Regions from separate parts of the Actinoallomurus sp. NBC_01490 genome, predicted to be linked through region 2. Evidence: riboswitches for the same ligand, from Rfam matches in the RefSeq annotation. Region 2 holds a riboswitch; the other holds the start of a gene.
What was found. Region 2 has a riboswitch for cobalamin ahead of OG417_RS51950 (CbtB domain-containing protein). Riboswitches for the same ligand answer to the same signal wherever they lie in the genome.
Positions count from the first base shown of each region.

Region 1: linked by a shared signal. The riboswitch ahead of cobN (cobaltochelatase subunit CobN) and the one ahead of OG417_RS51950 (CbtB domain-containing protein) in region 2 are both predicted to bind cobalamin.

Region 1 covers NZ_CP109433.1:2,910,049-2,917,493, forward strand. The annotation lists gene OG417_RS14045 (Gfo/Idh/MocA family oxidoreductase) at 1-754, opposite strand, end outside; gene OG417_RS14050 (AMP-binding protein) at 856-1,665, shown strand; gene OG417_RS14055 (VOC family protein) at 1,668-2,057, opposite strand; gene OG417_RS14060 (helix-turn-helix domain-containing protein) at 2,062-2,910, opposite strand; cobalamin riboswitch at 2,999-3,121, shown strand; gene cobN (cobaltochelatase subunit CobN) at 3,182-6,910, shown strand; gene OG417_RS14070 (Fur family transcriptional regulator) at 7,072-7,445, shown strand, end outside.
Region 2 covers NZ_CP109433.1:11,237,914-11,245,358, reverse strand. The annotation lists gene OG417_RS51980 (AMP-binding protein) at 1-822, shown strand, start outside; gene OG417_RS51975 (acyl-CoA thioesterase) at 819-1,238, shown strand; gene OG417_RS51970 (amidohydrolase) at 1,238-2,824, shown strand; gene OG417_RS51965 (GNAT family N-acetyltransferase) at 2,824-3,270, shown strand; gene OG417_RS51960 (TetR/AcrR family transcriptional regulator) at 3,267-3,917, shown strand; gene OG417_RS51955 (histidine phosphatase family protein) at 3,926-4,516, opposite strand; cobalamin riboswitch at 4,593-4,747, shown strand; gene OG417_RS51950 (CbtB domain-containing protein) at 4,787-5,002, shown strand; gene OG417_RS51945 (CbtA family protein) at 5,034-5,891, shown strand; gene OG417_RS51940 (ribonucleoside-diphosphate reductase subunit alpha) at 6,109-7,445, shown strand, end outside.

The DNA of each region.
Region 1 (7,445 bases), 3.5 Mb from region 2:
CCAGCCCGTACGAGGTGTACGCCGCCCTGTCGCCGAGCACGCGGAAGCGCGGGCCCAGGTCGGCGCTGATGGCGCTCATCCACAGGTGCGACCGGACGCCGTTCGCGTGGGTCAGGGCCACGAACGCGTCGTCGGCGGCCTCCGCGTCCGGGCGGCGGACGTCGATCTCCGCGTGGACCGAAGACGGCGGGCCGAACAGGGTGATCGCCTGGTCGATGAGGTGCGACCCCAGGTCGTACAGGACGCCGCCGGCGGCGGCCGGGTCGGCGGTCTCCTTCCAGCCCGGCTTGATCTGCGGGCGCCAGCGGGTGAACCGCGACTCGAACCGCAGCACCCGGCCCAGCGCGCCCGACGAGCACAGCCGGGCGACCGTGCGGAAGTCGCCGTCCCAGCGCCGGTTGTGGAAGGGGACCACGAGCGGGCCACCGGCGAGCGACCGCGCCTCGGCCGCGGTCGGGGCGACCGGCTTGTCGACCACGACCGGCAGGCCGGCGTCGAGCGCCGCGCGGGCGAGGGAGACGTGCGAGCGGTTCGGCGTGGTGACCACCACCAGGTCGTATCCACCCGCCCACACCGGGTCCGTACGATCCAGGATCTCCGTGTCCGGGTACCGGCTGCGGACGCTCGCCCGCCGGTCGGGGTCGGCCGTCACGACGGCGGCCAGTTCGAGTTCCGGCGCGGCGGAGATGAGCGGAGCGTGGAAGACGGCACCTCCGGTGCCATAACCGATCAACGCGACCCGAAGGGTGTCCACAGATGGCCTCCTCAGAATCTATTTGATCACGCTCCGGGTCTGTCCCGGCACGGCCGCCCGGCCTAGTGTCGCTGGGGGGCCCACGATGGGGAGGAGCGCGCATGCCCGGACCATCCCCGGATGCGAATCTGGCGGAGGTGCTCAGGCAGTGGACGCACGCGTTCGGCTGGTCTGAACGGGCCGCGTTCCTGTGCGGTGACGACGTCTACACCCACGGCGAGGTGCACCGGGGCGCGGCCCGCGTCGCGTCACTGCTGCGCGCGTACGGCGTCGCGCCGGGCGACCGCGTGGCGATCGCGCTGCCCGGCTCGATGGAGCTCGTCTGGTCCTTCCTCGGCGCCGTACGCATCGGCGCGGTCGCGGTACTGGCCGATCCGGACGCCTCGGCGCTGCCCCCGGCGGCCTTCGCGGTCTGCACGCCCGGACGCCATCCTCATACGATCACGCCGGTCGAGCTGATCGGCGCGCTGCCCGCCGCGGCCTCCGCCGACCCGCACCCGGTGCTGCCCGACGCACCGGCGTACGGCCAGCACGCCGCGACGTACGCCCACCGCGACCCCGAAGAGTCCTACCTGGCGATGGAGCCGTTCGGGCTGCGCGAGAACGACGTGCTGTTCTCGGTGTCGAAGACCTACGACCCGGTCGGCCTGCGCAACACGATCTTCCTTCCGCTGTTCACCGGCTCGTGCGCGATCCTCGACTCGCGGCAGCGCTCGATCCCCCTGGTCGCCGAGGGGGTGCGGCGGCACCGGGCCAGCGTGTTGCTGTCGACGTCGGCGTTCCTGGGTCGCCTCGCGGCGGAGCGGCCGCAGGGCGACTTCGCACCGCTGCGGCTCGCGGTCTCCCAGGGGACGACGCCACCACCGAGCCGCGTCGAGCAGTGGCTCGGCTGCCCGGTGGTGACGCCGTAGGGTCAGCTCCCCGCCCCCGCGTAGGTGCCGAAGCTCCAGAAGACGCCCTCGGGGTCGCGCACGGTGAAACCGCGCCCGTACGGCTCGTCGAGCGGCTCCCGTACGACGGTGGCACCGGCCGCGCACGCCCGCTTGAACAGGCCGTCCACGTCATCGGTCACGACGTAGACCGATCCGGTGCCGGCCGGCAGACCGGCGATGGAGCTGTCCTCGCGGGAGGAGCTGCCGAGCATGACGCCGCCGCCGAGCGGCCAGCGGAGTTCGGCGTGGTCGACGCGGTCACCGTTCTCATAGACGGCGACGCGTTCGAAGCCGAAGGCGTCGACCAGGAACCGGATGGCGGCGTGGGCGTCGGAGTAGCGGAACGACGGCCAGATCATGGTTTCGCTCATGGCCCTATCGTCCGACGGCGTCCTCGCCCCCGTCTTGGATGAATGGGAGATCCTCGCCGGTCAGCCACGCCGAGGGCGGGCAGCCGCAGAGCTCGTTCCACTCGCGCGCCAGGTGCGCCTGGTCATAGAAGCCGCACACGGCCGCGACCTCGGCGAGCGCCGGCCGGTCCGGCCGCGACAGCAGCCGCTTGGACCGCTGGAACCGTACGACGCGTGCCGCCTCCTTCGGCGTCAGGCCGTACTCGGCGGTGAACCGCGCGGCCAGGTGCCGCCGGCTCCAGCCGACCTCGGCGGCGATGTCCGCGACGCGCACGAGGCCGGCGTTCCGCGTGATCAGCTCCCAGGCGTGGCGCACCTCGTCCGACGGCGCGCCCGGCCGGCCGGCGTCGCGGGACAGCACCTCGTCGAGGACGGCGAACCGCGCGGGCCACGAGGCCGACTCGGCCAGGCGTTCGATCAGCTCACCCGCCCGCGTGCGCAGGAGCCCGTCGAGTGGGACGACCGTCGACGACAGCTCGCCGGCCGGCATCCCCAGCAGCGTCCTGACTCCCCGCGGAGTGAGGTCGAGCTGGACGCCGTACTGGTCGCCGTCGTGTTCGATCAGCACCGGGCGCGTGTGCATCCCCCCGGCGAGCGCCGCGAATCCCGTCGCGTCCGAATCACGGCCGGGCTGGGTCGTACGGGTCGGCTTGCCCAGGCTGAGCACCACGGTGACGTACTGGGAGGGCAACCCCCGGTGCGTGCCCGCCGGCAGACCCTCGTAGCGGTAGCCGGAGTAGCGGGCGACCAGCGGCGCCACGCGCGCCGGCGGTGTCACGTCGGCACGCTCCGCGATGAGAGCCGAGCTGCTCATGTCCACCACGGTAACCGCGACGAACGGCACGTAGCGCCCCTGCCGTGGCGAATCTCCCTCTCGTAGACTGGCCGCGCGACGGCGAGGCAAGGAACCCGGTGCGATTCCGGGGCTGTCCCGCAACTGTGATCGGGTAGCGCACCCGCACGTACGGCCACGGCGACGAGCCGGAAGGCCGCGGGTGTGCGGTGACCCGAGAGTCAGGAGACTTCCCGCCGTCGGCGATCGGCACCCGAGCCGGGGCGAGGACCCCCGAGGGAAGGACCCACACGTGCGTGTCTTGCTGCTGTCCACCGCCGACACCGAGTTGCTGTCGGCCCGCTCCGCCGGGTACCTCACGGGCAACCCCACCCGGCTCGCCCTCGCCGACCTCGACGCCCTCTGCGCGGACGCCGACGCCGTCGTCGTCCGGCTCCTGGGCGGCCTGAAGACCTGGCGCGAGGGCGTGGAGGACCTGCGGCGGCGCGGCCTGCCGCTGGTCGCGCTGGGCGGCGAGGCCACGCCCGACGCCGAGCTGATGGCGCTGTCCACCGTTCCCGCCGGCGTCGCGGCCGAGGCCCTCGACTACCTGCGCGAAGGCGGCGTCGGCAACCTGCGCGAACTACGCCGCTTCCTCGCCGGGATGCTGTCGCCGGGCGACGAGGAGCCCTGGGCGCCGCCGCAGCGGATGCCCGAGTACGGCGTGCACGGCGAGCACGAGACGCGGGCGGACCGGCCCACGGTGGGGATCGTCTTCTACCGGGCGCACGAGCTGTCCGGCAACACGGCGTTCGTCGACACGCTCTGCGAGCGGATCGAGGCGGCGGGCGGCAACGCCCTGCCGGTGTTCTGCGGCTCGCTGCGCTCGGTCGACGAGGGCCTGCTGGAGCTGCTCGGCCGTGCCGACGCCGTCGTGGTCACCGTGCTCGCGGCCGGTGCGTCCGCCGGAGCGGCGAGCCGACGAGCGAGCGGAGCGGTCGGTGAGGGACGAGCCGCCCGCGCAGCGAGTGAGGAGGGGAGCGCGACCATCGACACTGACGGCTGGGACGCCGGTGCGCTGGCTGCTCTGGACGTCCCGGTCATCCAGGGCATGTGCCTGACGACCTCGCGGGAGGTGTGGGAGGCCTCCGACGCGGCGCTGTCGCCGATGGACGCGGCCATGCAGGTGGCCATCCCCGAGTTCGACGGGCGGCTGATCTCGGTGCCGTTCTCCTTCAAGGAGGAGGGGCCCGACGGCATCCCGGTGTACGTCGCCGACCCCGAGCGCGCCGCCCGCGTCGCCGGCATCGCCGTGCGCCACGCGCGGCTGCGTCACACGCCACCCGCCGAACGGAAACTCGCGATCGTGCTCTCGTCGTACCCGACCAAGCACGCGCGTGTCGGCAACGCGGTCGGCCTGGACACCCCGGTCTCGGCGGTACGCCTGCTGACCGCGCTCAAGGAGGCCGGCTACCAGGTCGGCGACCACCCCGCCGACGGCGACGAGCTGATCCACTCGCTCATCGCGGCGGGCGGCCACGACGTGGAGTGGCTGACCGAGGAACAGCTCCGCGCCGCGTCGGCGCGGGTGCCGCTGGAGGACTACGAACGCTGGTTCGCCTCGCTCCCGGACTCGCTGCGCGAGGCCGTACGGGAGCACTGGGGCGAGCCGCCGGGCGAGCTGTACACGGACGGCCCGGGAGGTCGGTCGGGGTCGGTTGGTCGGGGGAAGGTCGAGATCGTGCTCGCGTCACTGCGGTTCGGGAACGTGCTGCTGATGATCCAGCCGCCGCGCGGCTTCGGGGAGAACCCGGTGGCGATCTACCACGACCCCGACCTGCCGCCGTCGCACCACTACCTGGCCGCCTACCGCTGGCTGGACGCGACGTTCGGCGCCGACGCCGTCGTCCACCTCGGTAAGCACGGCACGCTCGAATGGCTGCCCGGCAAGGGCCTGGGCCTGTCCGCGGAGTGCGCGCCCGACGCCGTACTGGGCGACCTGCCGCTGGTCTACCCGTTCATCGTCAACGACCCGGGCGAGGGGACCCAGGCCAAGCGCCGTGGCCACGCCGTCGTCGTCGACCACATGGTGCCGCCGATGGCCCGCGCGGACACGTACGGCGACCTGGCCAAGCTCGAACAGCTCCTGGACGAGTACGCCACGGTCCAGGCGCTGGACCCGGCCAAGCTGCCCGTCGTGCGCGCGCAGATCTGGACCCTCGTCCAGGCGGCCCAGCTCCACCAGGACCTGCACGTGTCCGACGAGCCGGACGCCGACGCCTTCGACGACTTCGTCCTGCACGTGGACGGGTACCTGTGCGAGGTCAAGGACGTGCAGATCCGCGACGGCCTGCACATCCTGGGCGACGCGCCGGACCCGGAGCAGCGGGTCAACCTCGTGCTCGCGGTGCTGCGGGCCGCCCAGGTGTGGACCGGCGGATCCGGCGCGCTGCCGGGACTGCGCGCGGCCGTCGCCGCCCGGTACGGGCTGGAGGAGAAGGCGCTGCTGGCCGAGCCGGGCGCCCCGGCGGACGCGGGCGGCCTCACCGAGATCGCCGACGGCCCGGCCCGTACCGCCTCGGACGTCGTCGACCTGCTCGAGGCGGTCGCGCGGCGGCTCGTGGTCGGCATGGAGACCCTCGGGTGGGACGCGTCCAAGACGCCGGCGGTCTGCGCCGAGGTGCTCGGGTCGGCGGATCCGGACGTCGTACGGCTGCTGGAGTTCGCGGCGCGCGAGGTCGTGCCGCGGCTGGAGGCCACGTCCGGCGAGATCGACGCCGTCCTGCACGCGCTGGACGGCGGGTACGTCCCGGCCGGACCCTCGGGTTCGCCGACGCGCGGCCTGGTCAACGTGCTGCCGACCGGGCGCAACTTCTACTCCGTCGACCCGAAGGCGATCCCCTCCCGCAACTCCTGGGAGGTCGGCGTCTCCCTGGCCGACTCGCTGATCGCCCGTCACCTCGCCGACACGGGGGAGTACCCGCGCAGCGTCGGCCTGACGGTCTGGGGCACCTCGGCGATGCGCACCCAGGGCGACGACATCGCCGAGGTCCTCGCGCTGATCGGCGTGCGGCCGGTGTGGGACGAGGCCTCCCGGCGGGTTACCGGCGTCGAGGTGGTCCCGCGCGAGGAGCTCGGCCGCCCGCGCATCGACGTGACGCTGCGCATCTCCGGCTTCTTCCGCGACGCGTTCCCGCACGTCATCACCCTCGTCGACGACGCGATCGCGGCCGTCGCCGAGCTGGACGAACCCGACAACCACCTGCGGGCGCACGCGCTGGAGGACGCACGCGAGCACGGCGACTGGCGGCGCGCCACGAGCCGCATCTTCGGCTCCAAACCGGGCGCGTACGGCGCGGGCCTGCTGCCGCTGATCGACGCGCGCAACTGGCGCGACGACGGCGACCTGGCCGAGGTGTACGCCGTGTGGGGCGGCTACGCGTACGGGCGCGGCCTCGACGGGCGCGAGGCGCGCGGCGACATGGAGGCGGCGTTCCGGCGCATCACGGTCGCCGCCAAGAACCAGGACACCCGCGAGCACGACATCGTCGACTCCGACGACTACTTCCAGTACCACGGCGGCATGGTGGCCATGGTCCGCACGCTGACGGGCCGCAGCCCGGCCGCGTACGTCGGCGACTCGGCGCTGCCGGAACAGGTGAGGACCAGGACGCTCGGCGAGGAGACCCACCGGGTGTTCCGCGCCCGGGTGGTCAACCCGCGCTGGATCGCGGCGATGCGCCGGCACGGCTACAAGGGCGCGTTCGAGCTGGCCGCGACGGTGGACTACCTGTTCGGCTACGACGCGACGGCGGGCGTGGTGGACGACTGGATGTACGAGAAGCTGGCCGAGGAGTACGTCTTCGATCCGGAGAACCGGGAGTTCATGGAGCGCTCGAACCCCTGGGCGCTGCGCGGCATCACCGAACGCCTGCTGGAGGCCGCCGACCGCGACCTGTGGGCCGAACCGGATCCCGAGACCCTCGACCGCCTCCGCGAGACCTACCTGCGCCTCGAAGGCGACCTCGAAGGCGGCGAGTAGCGGGCCCCGCTCGACGACGGTCTTGAAAGGCGGAGGGTAACGGGCGTCGCACGTCACGGTGAAATGTCGTGGCGAAAGGGGCGACCATGGACCGGTGCGGGTCTAGACTTGCGTCGTTCGTTGTCTTGGACCATTCGCGTTATGAAGGTAGGTCTGGCGCCATGACCGCATCCCAGACTCCCACCCCTGCCGAGGAGTTGCGCGGTGCCGGCCTGCGGGTGACCGCCGCCCGGGTCGCGTTGCTCGAGACCGTCCGGCACGGTGACCACCTCGACGTCGAGGCGATCGCGTCCGGAGTGCGCGATCGCGTGGGCCATGTCTCCCTTCAAGCGGTGTACGAGGCACTCCACGCCCTCACCGCGGCGGGGCTCGTACGCCGCATCGAGCCGGCCGGCAGCCCGGCGCGGTTCGAGGGACGCGTGGGGGACAACCACCACCACGCCGTGTGCCGGTCGTGTGGTGCCGTCGCCGACGTCGACTGCGCGGTCGGCGATGCCCCCTGCCTGACAGCTTCCAACGACCAGGGCTTCACGAT
Region 2 (7,445 bases):
ACCTACTTCTACTGCCTCGGCATGATGCCGGCGCTGCTGCTGCGGATGCCGTCCGACCCGCGCGACCGCGACCACGCGGTGCGCGCGATCCAGTGCTCGGCGATCCCGCCCACGCTCCACCGCGAGCTGGAGGAGCGCTGGGGCGTGCCCTGGTACGAGGCGTTCGGCATGACCGAGACCGGGGCCGACCTGCGGGTCGAGCCGGACGACCACGACGAGACCGTCGGCACCGGCTGCATCGGACGGCCGCTGGCGCACCGCGACGTCCGCATCGTCGACCCGGCCGACGAGCCGGTCGAACGCGGCTCGGTCGGCGAGATCGTCCTGCGCGGGATCGGCCTCATGGACGGCTACCTCGGGCATGAGGAGGCGACCGCGCGTGCGTTCCGCCGCGGCTGGTTCCACACCGGTGACCTGGGCCGGATGGACGAGCAGGGCCGGGTCTACTACACCGGGCGGCTCAAGGACATGATCCGGCGCAGCGGGGAGAACATCTCCGCCACCGAGGTCGAAGAGGTCCTGCTGCGGCATCCGGCCGTCCGCGCCGCGGCGCTGGTGCCGGTCCCCGACGAACTGCGGGGCGAGGAGGCCAAGGCGTACGTCGCCACCGACGGCACGGTCTCGGCCGCCGAGCTGGCCGCCTACTGCGACGAGCGCCTGGCCTACTTCAAGGTCCCGCGCTACTGGGAGCTACGCGACGAACTGCCGATGACGGCCTCCCAGCGCGTGGCCAAGGGCGCGCTGCCCCGCGAGGCCGCCGGCGCCTACGACCGGACGACGCGCATGAGCGGGCGGGTACGTCTGGTCAAGGAGGAGACATGAGCGAGAAGGCCCACTTCGCGTGGGACAGCCCGGTCTTCTTCGACGAGATGGACCCCAACGGAACCCTGCACAACAGCCGCTTCGCCGTCCACGTCGAACGGGCCCTGTCGGCCTGGAACGAGGCCGAGGGCATGGGCTGGCGGCGCCTGGAGGACCGGCACGAGGACCTGCGGTACGCCGTACGCGCGTTCGCCATCGAGTTCCACGCTCCGGTCGTCGCACCGGGTGCGATGCGCGTCGAGCTGTGGCTCGACCGGGTCGGCACCACCAGCGCGGTCCACCGCTTCCGCTGCGCGAGCCCCGCCGGGACGCCGGCGTACGCGACCGGCCGGCGCACCATCGTCAAGATCGGCTCCTCGGGCGCCGAGCCGTGGAGCCCCTGGTTCCGCGCGCTCGCCGAAAGGTACGTGACCTGATGCGCATCGACACGATCCTGACGAACCTGTCGGCCGTCACCGTGGACCCGGCCCGCCCCTCGGCCCGGCGGATCGGCATCCACCACGGCCGGATCGTGGCCCTCGACGACGAGCTGGACGGCGTCACCGCCGCCGACGTCGTCGACCTGGCCGGAGCGACGGTCGTGCCCGGCTTCGACGACGCGCACAACCACATGATCCTCTTCGGTCTCTCGCTGACCGAGCTCGACCTGTCCACCCCGCCGACGCACACCCTGGAGCAGGTGTACGACGCGGTCGCCGAGCGCGCCCGCAGCCAGCCGCCGGGCACCTGGATCATCGGCTCCGGCTACGACCAGAACAAGCTCGGCGGCCACCCGCACCGCGACCGCCTGGACGCCGTGGCGCCCGACCACCTGGTCTGGCTGCGGCACACCTCCGCGCACATGTCGGTGGTGGGCGGCCGGCTGCTGCGCGAGATCGGCGACCGGCCGCCGGACGGGGGCGTCGTCCACCCCGACACCGGGCTCCTGGAGGAGGCGGCCCAGCAGCTCGTCCGCGACCTGCGGTACCCGCTGCCGCGCGAGCAGCTCGTCCAGGCCATCGCCGCCGCGAGCGAGCACTACCGCGCCGAGGGCATCACCTCCTGCACCGAGGCCGGCATCGGGCTGGGCTGGATCGGCCATTCACCGACCGAGGCCGCCGCCTATCAGGACGCCCTCGACGGCGGCGCACTCGGCGTCCGGGTACGCCTGATGGCCACCGGCGACACCATCCACCCGATCGAGGGAGCCCCGGGCGCGCTCGGGCTCGACCTGGGGTTGCGCACCGGGTTCGGCGACGACCGGCTGCGGCTCGGCGCGGTGAAGGTGTTCGCCGACGGCTCGCTCATCGGCCGGACCGCGGCGATGCACGACGACTACGCCGACCAGCCCGGCAACCGCGGCTACTTCCAGCTCCCCGCCGAAGAGCTGCGGGAACGCATCGTCGGCGCGCACGCGGCGGGCTGGCAGGTGGCCGCGCACGCCATCGGCGACCGTGCCATCGACCTGGTCCTGGACGCCTTCGAGGAGGCGCAGACCCGGTTCCCGCGCCCCGATCCCCGGCACCGCATCGAACACTGCGGGGTGGCCGGCCCCGGCCAGGTCGCCCGCCTCGCCGAGCTGGGCGTCATCCCGGTGCCCCAGCACACCTTCGTCGGCCAGATCGGCGACGGCATGCGCGCGGCGCTCGGAGAGGAACGCGTGCGCTGGTGCTACCGGCACCGTTCCCTCCTGGACGCCGGCCTCGTCGTCCCCGGCAGCTCCGACCGGCCCGTCGTACGCGGGGCTCCGCTCCTCGGCATGCACGCCATGGTCGGCCGCCGGACCGAGAGCGGTCGGCCGTTCGTCCCCGAGGAGGGAGTCACCCCCCTGGAGGCGCTGCACGCCTACACCCTCGGTTCGGCCCACGCCGCGTTCGAGGAGCGCCGCAAGGGCAGCATCACCCCCGGCAAGCTCGCGGACCTCGCCGTACTGTCCGCGGATCCCACGTCCACCGCCACCGAGGACATCGCCGGCATCCGCGTGCTGGCCACCCTCGTCGGCGGACGGCTCGAGGAGGTCTGATGCCCGTACGACCCGCGGAACCCGCCGACTTCGAGGAGATCTGCGCCCTGCTGCTGGCCCACGCCGCGCACGAAGGCGTCGCCGACCGGGTGCGGCTGGACCGGCAGGAGACCTACGAGGCGCTGTTCGGGGAGCATCCGGTCGCCTGGGCCCACATCGCCTCGCCACCGGACGAGCCGGACGCCGTCGCCGGGTTCGCGCTGTGGTACCCGACGTTCTCCTCCTGGGACACCCGGCCCGGCATCTGGCTGGACGACCTGTACATCAAGCCCGAGTACCGGCGGTACGGCCTGGGCCGCGAGCTGCTGTCCGCCCTGCGGTCGCTGACCCGCGGCCGCCTCGAATGGGACGTCGCGCACGGCAACGACGCGGCGGAGAGCTTCTACCGGAGCATCGGCGCCGAGCCCGTCGGCGGCTGGACCCGCTACCGGTGGAACGTCCAGTGAGCCGGCCGCCCCAGCCGGACGGCCGGGTCCGCGCCGCCGCGGTCGCGCTGTTCGCCGCCAAGGGCTTCCACGGGACGGGCATCCGTGAGCTGGCCGACGCGGCCGGCCTGTCCTCGGCGACGCTCTACCACTACATGGGGACCAAGGAAGACCTGCTCGTCGACATCATGCAGACGAGCCTGGACCGGCTGCTCACCGCGGCCGGCCAGGTCCTGACGGAGTCACCCTCACCGGTGGCCGCGATGAACGGCCTGGTGCAGACCCATGTCGTGGCTCATGCCCTGCGGCGGTCCGAAACGCTCGTGGTCGACACCGAGTTGCGCGCGCTCTCGCCGGAGCGCCGCCGTCCGATCGTCGCGCTCCGCGACGAGTACGAGGACCTGTGGGAATCGGTCATCGAGAAGGGCCAGGCGTCCGGCACGTTCCAGGTCCCGGACCCCTCGGTGGCGCGGCTCGCCCTGCTGCAGATGTGCAGCGGCGTCGCCAACTGGTACACCGCGGGCGGCCGGCACGCCCTCGCCGAAGTCGCCGAGACGCACGCCCACCTGTCCCTGGCCATGCTCGGCGCCGCACCGGACCCCGGCCTGCCGCCCGCCGGCCACTACATCCGCCTGGTCACCGGCGTCTGGGGCGACGACGAGACCTGAGACGCGCCCTAGGAGGCGCGGCCGCGGGGGATCAGCGGGTGACCGGTCTCGCGTAGCCGCCAGCGTCCGCCGTCGCGGCTCAGCCAGGTCTGGGTCAGGGGGCCGGCGTCCAGACGCCAGAAGCATTCCGGCGGGGCGCCCAGGGTGTGCAGGACGGCGGCGCGGACGACCGCGGGGTGCGTGACGGCCGCGATCCGGGCGGGGCCGGTGGGGAGTTCGTTCAGCCAGCGCGCCACGCGGGCGACCAGCGCGGACACGGACTCGCCGCCGTGCGGGGCCGCGCCGGGGTCGGTCAGCCAGGCGTACAGGTCCGCGGGGTGGCTCGCCTCCAGTTCGGCGAGGGTCGTACCCCGCCAGGCACCGGCGTCCAGGTCGGCCAGCGCGGGGTCGGCGACCGCGTCGAGTCCGAGCGCGTCGGCGGTCTGCCGGCAGCGTTCCTCCGGACCCCGGTAGGTCGTCGTGACGCGGCGCAGCACTCCCTGTCCGGCGGTCGCCGTCTCGGCGTCGCGCGGGTCGAGCGGTTCGTCGTCACCGGGAAAGCGGGCCTGCCGGGTCGTGGCGGTGGCCGCGTGGCTGACCAGCACGATACGAACGGTCATGAGCCCTCCTTCGTCGGAGGGGTCACCGCAGGGGCGCGTCTTTTGATTCCCTCGCTTCGCTCGGTCATGGAGTGCGACCTCCCGCGCTGTTGACGGTCCGGAACGCCGGTCGTACGATCCGGACGAACGTGATGGTAAGAGGAAGCCGGTGCAAATCCGGCACGGTCGCGCCACTGTGATCCGGCCCACGGGCCGGAAAGTCAGACCCTCCGCCGTCAGAAGCGCTCCACCCGTGACAGGGACGCCGGATCCCTTTAGGAGGCTCTTGCGATGACCACCTCGACGCTGCCCACCACCCGTACGACACCCGTCGTCGTGCCGGGCGCCCGGGCCGCTCTGTGGCTGTTCGGCACCGTGCTGCTCTGCCTGGCCGCGTACTACTTCATCGGCGTCGACCAGGGCGCCACCTCGGTGTTCGGCGACAACATGTACATCCACGAGTTCGTGCACGACGCGCGCCACTTCCTCGGGTTCCCCTGCCACTGATCCCGCGACACCGCACCCGAAGGAGTACGCCGTGGAACGGCGATTCATCGTGCGTGGGCTGCTCGTGGGCGCGATCGGAGGGATCCTGGCGTTCGTCTTCGCCCGGATCTTCGCCGAGCCGCAGATCCGGGCGGCCATCGACTACGAGAGCGGGCGTGACGCCGCCCAGGCCCTGCTCGACAAGGCGGCGGGCATCACCCCCGAGGCCGCGGAGCCGGACCTCTTCAGCCGTACGGTCCAGGCCAACGTGGGGATCGGCGCCGGCGTCATCGTGTTCGGCGCCGCGATGGGCGGCCTGTACGCGGTGGCCTACCTGCTGGCCTGCGGCCGCACCGGGAACCTGCGGCCACGGACGCTGGCGCTGCTGGTCGCCCTCGGCGGCTTCCTGGGCTTCTACCTGATCCCCTTCGTCAAGTACCCGGCCGACCCGCCCGCGATCGGTCACGAGGAGACCATCCGCGCGCGGGGCGGCCTGTACCTGCTGATGGTCGGGTTCTCCATCGCGTTCCTGGTCCTGGCGGTCTGGCTGGGGCAGAAGCTGAGGCCCCGGTTCGGAAACTGGAACGCGACGCTGCTGGCCGGGCTGGCCTGCGTCGTCGCGCTCGGCATCGTGATGTTCGCGCTCCCCTCGTTCGGACACCTGTCGGCGAACGTCCACGAGTACGGCCGGCACGCGACGGAGACGCCGCCGCCGCTCAGGAACCCGCAGGGAGGGATCGTCTACCCGGGCTTCCCGGCGGACGTGCTGTTCTCCTTCCGCCTGTACTCGGTGGCCGCCCAGGCGATCATGTGGGCCGCGATCGGCCTGTGCTTCGCGCCGATGGCCGAGCGCCTGCTCGCCCGTACCGCCGGCGAACCACGGTCCGCGGAGGCACCGGCCACGGCATAAGGCTCCACGCGAGACGACTCCCGGCAGGTCGGCCGCCGGGAGTCTTCGGCACGCCCGCGTACAGGGACACAGTCGACGACACCCCCAACATCTAGGGGTGCTGTCGTGCTGATGCCACTACATGTATGGTTCTCGTGTTCCTGGTGCGCCTGTGCCTCCTGCGGCAAAACGGTGTGAGAGGGAACCCAGTGAAAGAAGCTCGCGAGGAAGAGAGCACGTGACACAACAGCTCATCGCGCCGCCCACGTCGGACGCCGATCCGGAGCGCACGCTCGCCGCGGAGATCGAGCGTGCCTGCGCCGGTCTGCCGGACGCCGACCCGCTCCGCGTCGGCGACGCCGGCGACCTGGCCGAGGCCGTACGACGGGCCGCCGCGCTGGTGATCACCGACCCCGCCTACTCGACGGTGGCGGCGCGCCTGCTGGCCCGGTCGATCGCCGAGGAGACCGGGCCGGTGACGTTCACCGAGTCCGTCGCGGCGGCCTATGAGCAGGGCCTGCTGAACGAGGAGACCGCCGGGTTCGTCGCGCGCGAGGCGGCGGCGCTGGACGCCCTGGTGGACCACGGCGCGGACGACCGGTTCACCTACTTCGGGCTGCGGACGGTCTATGACCGGTACCTGCTGCGGCATCCGACGACGCGGCGGGTGCTGGAGCGGCCCCAGCACTTCTTCCTGCGCGTGGCGTGCGGACTGGCCGGGAACGTGGGGGAGGCCGCCGAGCTGTACGGGCTGATGTCGCGGCTGGCGTACCTGCCGAGCTCGCCGACGCTGTTCAACTCCGGCGCCGCCCGCCCGCAGCTGTCCTCCTGCTTCCTGCTCGACTCACCGCGCGACGAGCTGGAGGCGATCTACGAGCGGTACGGGCAGGTCGCGCGGCTCAGCAAGTACGCGGGCGGGATCGGGATCTCCTGGAGCCGGGTCCGCAGCCGGGGATCGCTGATCCGGGGCACGAACGGCCACTCGAACGGGATCGTGCCGTGGCTGCGGACCCTGGACGCGTCGGTCGCCGCCGTCAACCAGGGCGGGCGGCGCAAGGGCGCCGCGTGCGTCTACCTCGAACCCTGGCACGCCGACGTCGAGGAGTTCCTCGAACTGCGCGACAACACCGGCGAGGACGCGCGGCGTACGCACAACCTCAACCTGGCCAACTGGGTGCCGGATGAGTTCATGCGCCGGGTCGAGGCCGATGAGGTCTGGTCGCTGTTCGACCCCAAAGAGGCGCCGGAGCTGGTCGACCTGTGGGGCGAGGAGTTCGACCGGGCGTACCGGGCGGCCGAGGCCGACGGCCGGTTCGTGCGCCAGATCCCGGCGCGGCGGCTGTACGGCGCGATGATGCGCACTCTCGCGCAGACCGGCAACGGCTGGATGACGTTCAAGGACGCGGCCAACCGCGCCTGCAACCAGACCGCCGAGCCCGGCAACGTAGTGCACCTGTCGAACCTGTGCACCGAGATCCTGGAGGTCACCGACGACTCCCAGACCGCGGTGTGCAACCTCGGCTCGATCAACCTCGCCGCGCACCTGACCGACGACGGGGTCGACTGGGCGGGGCT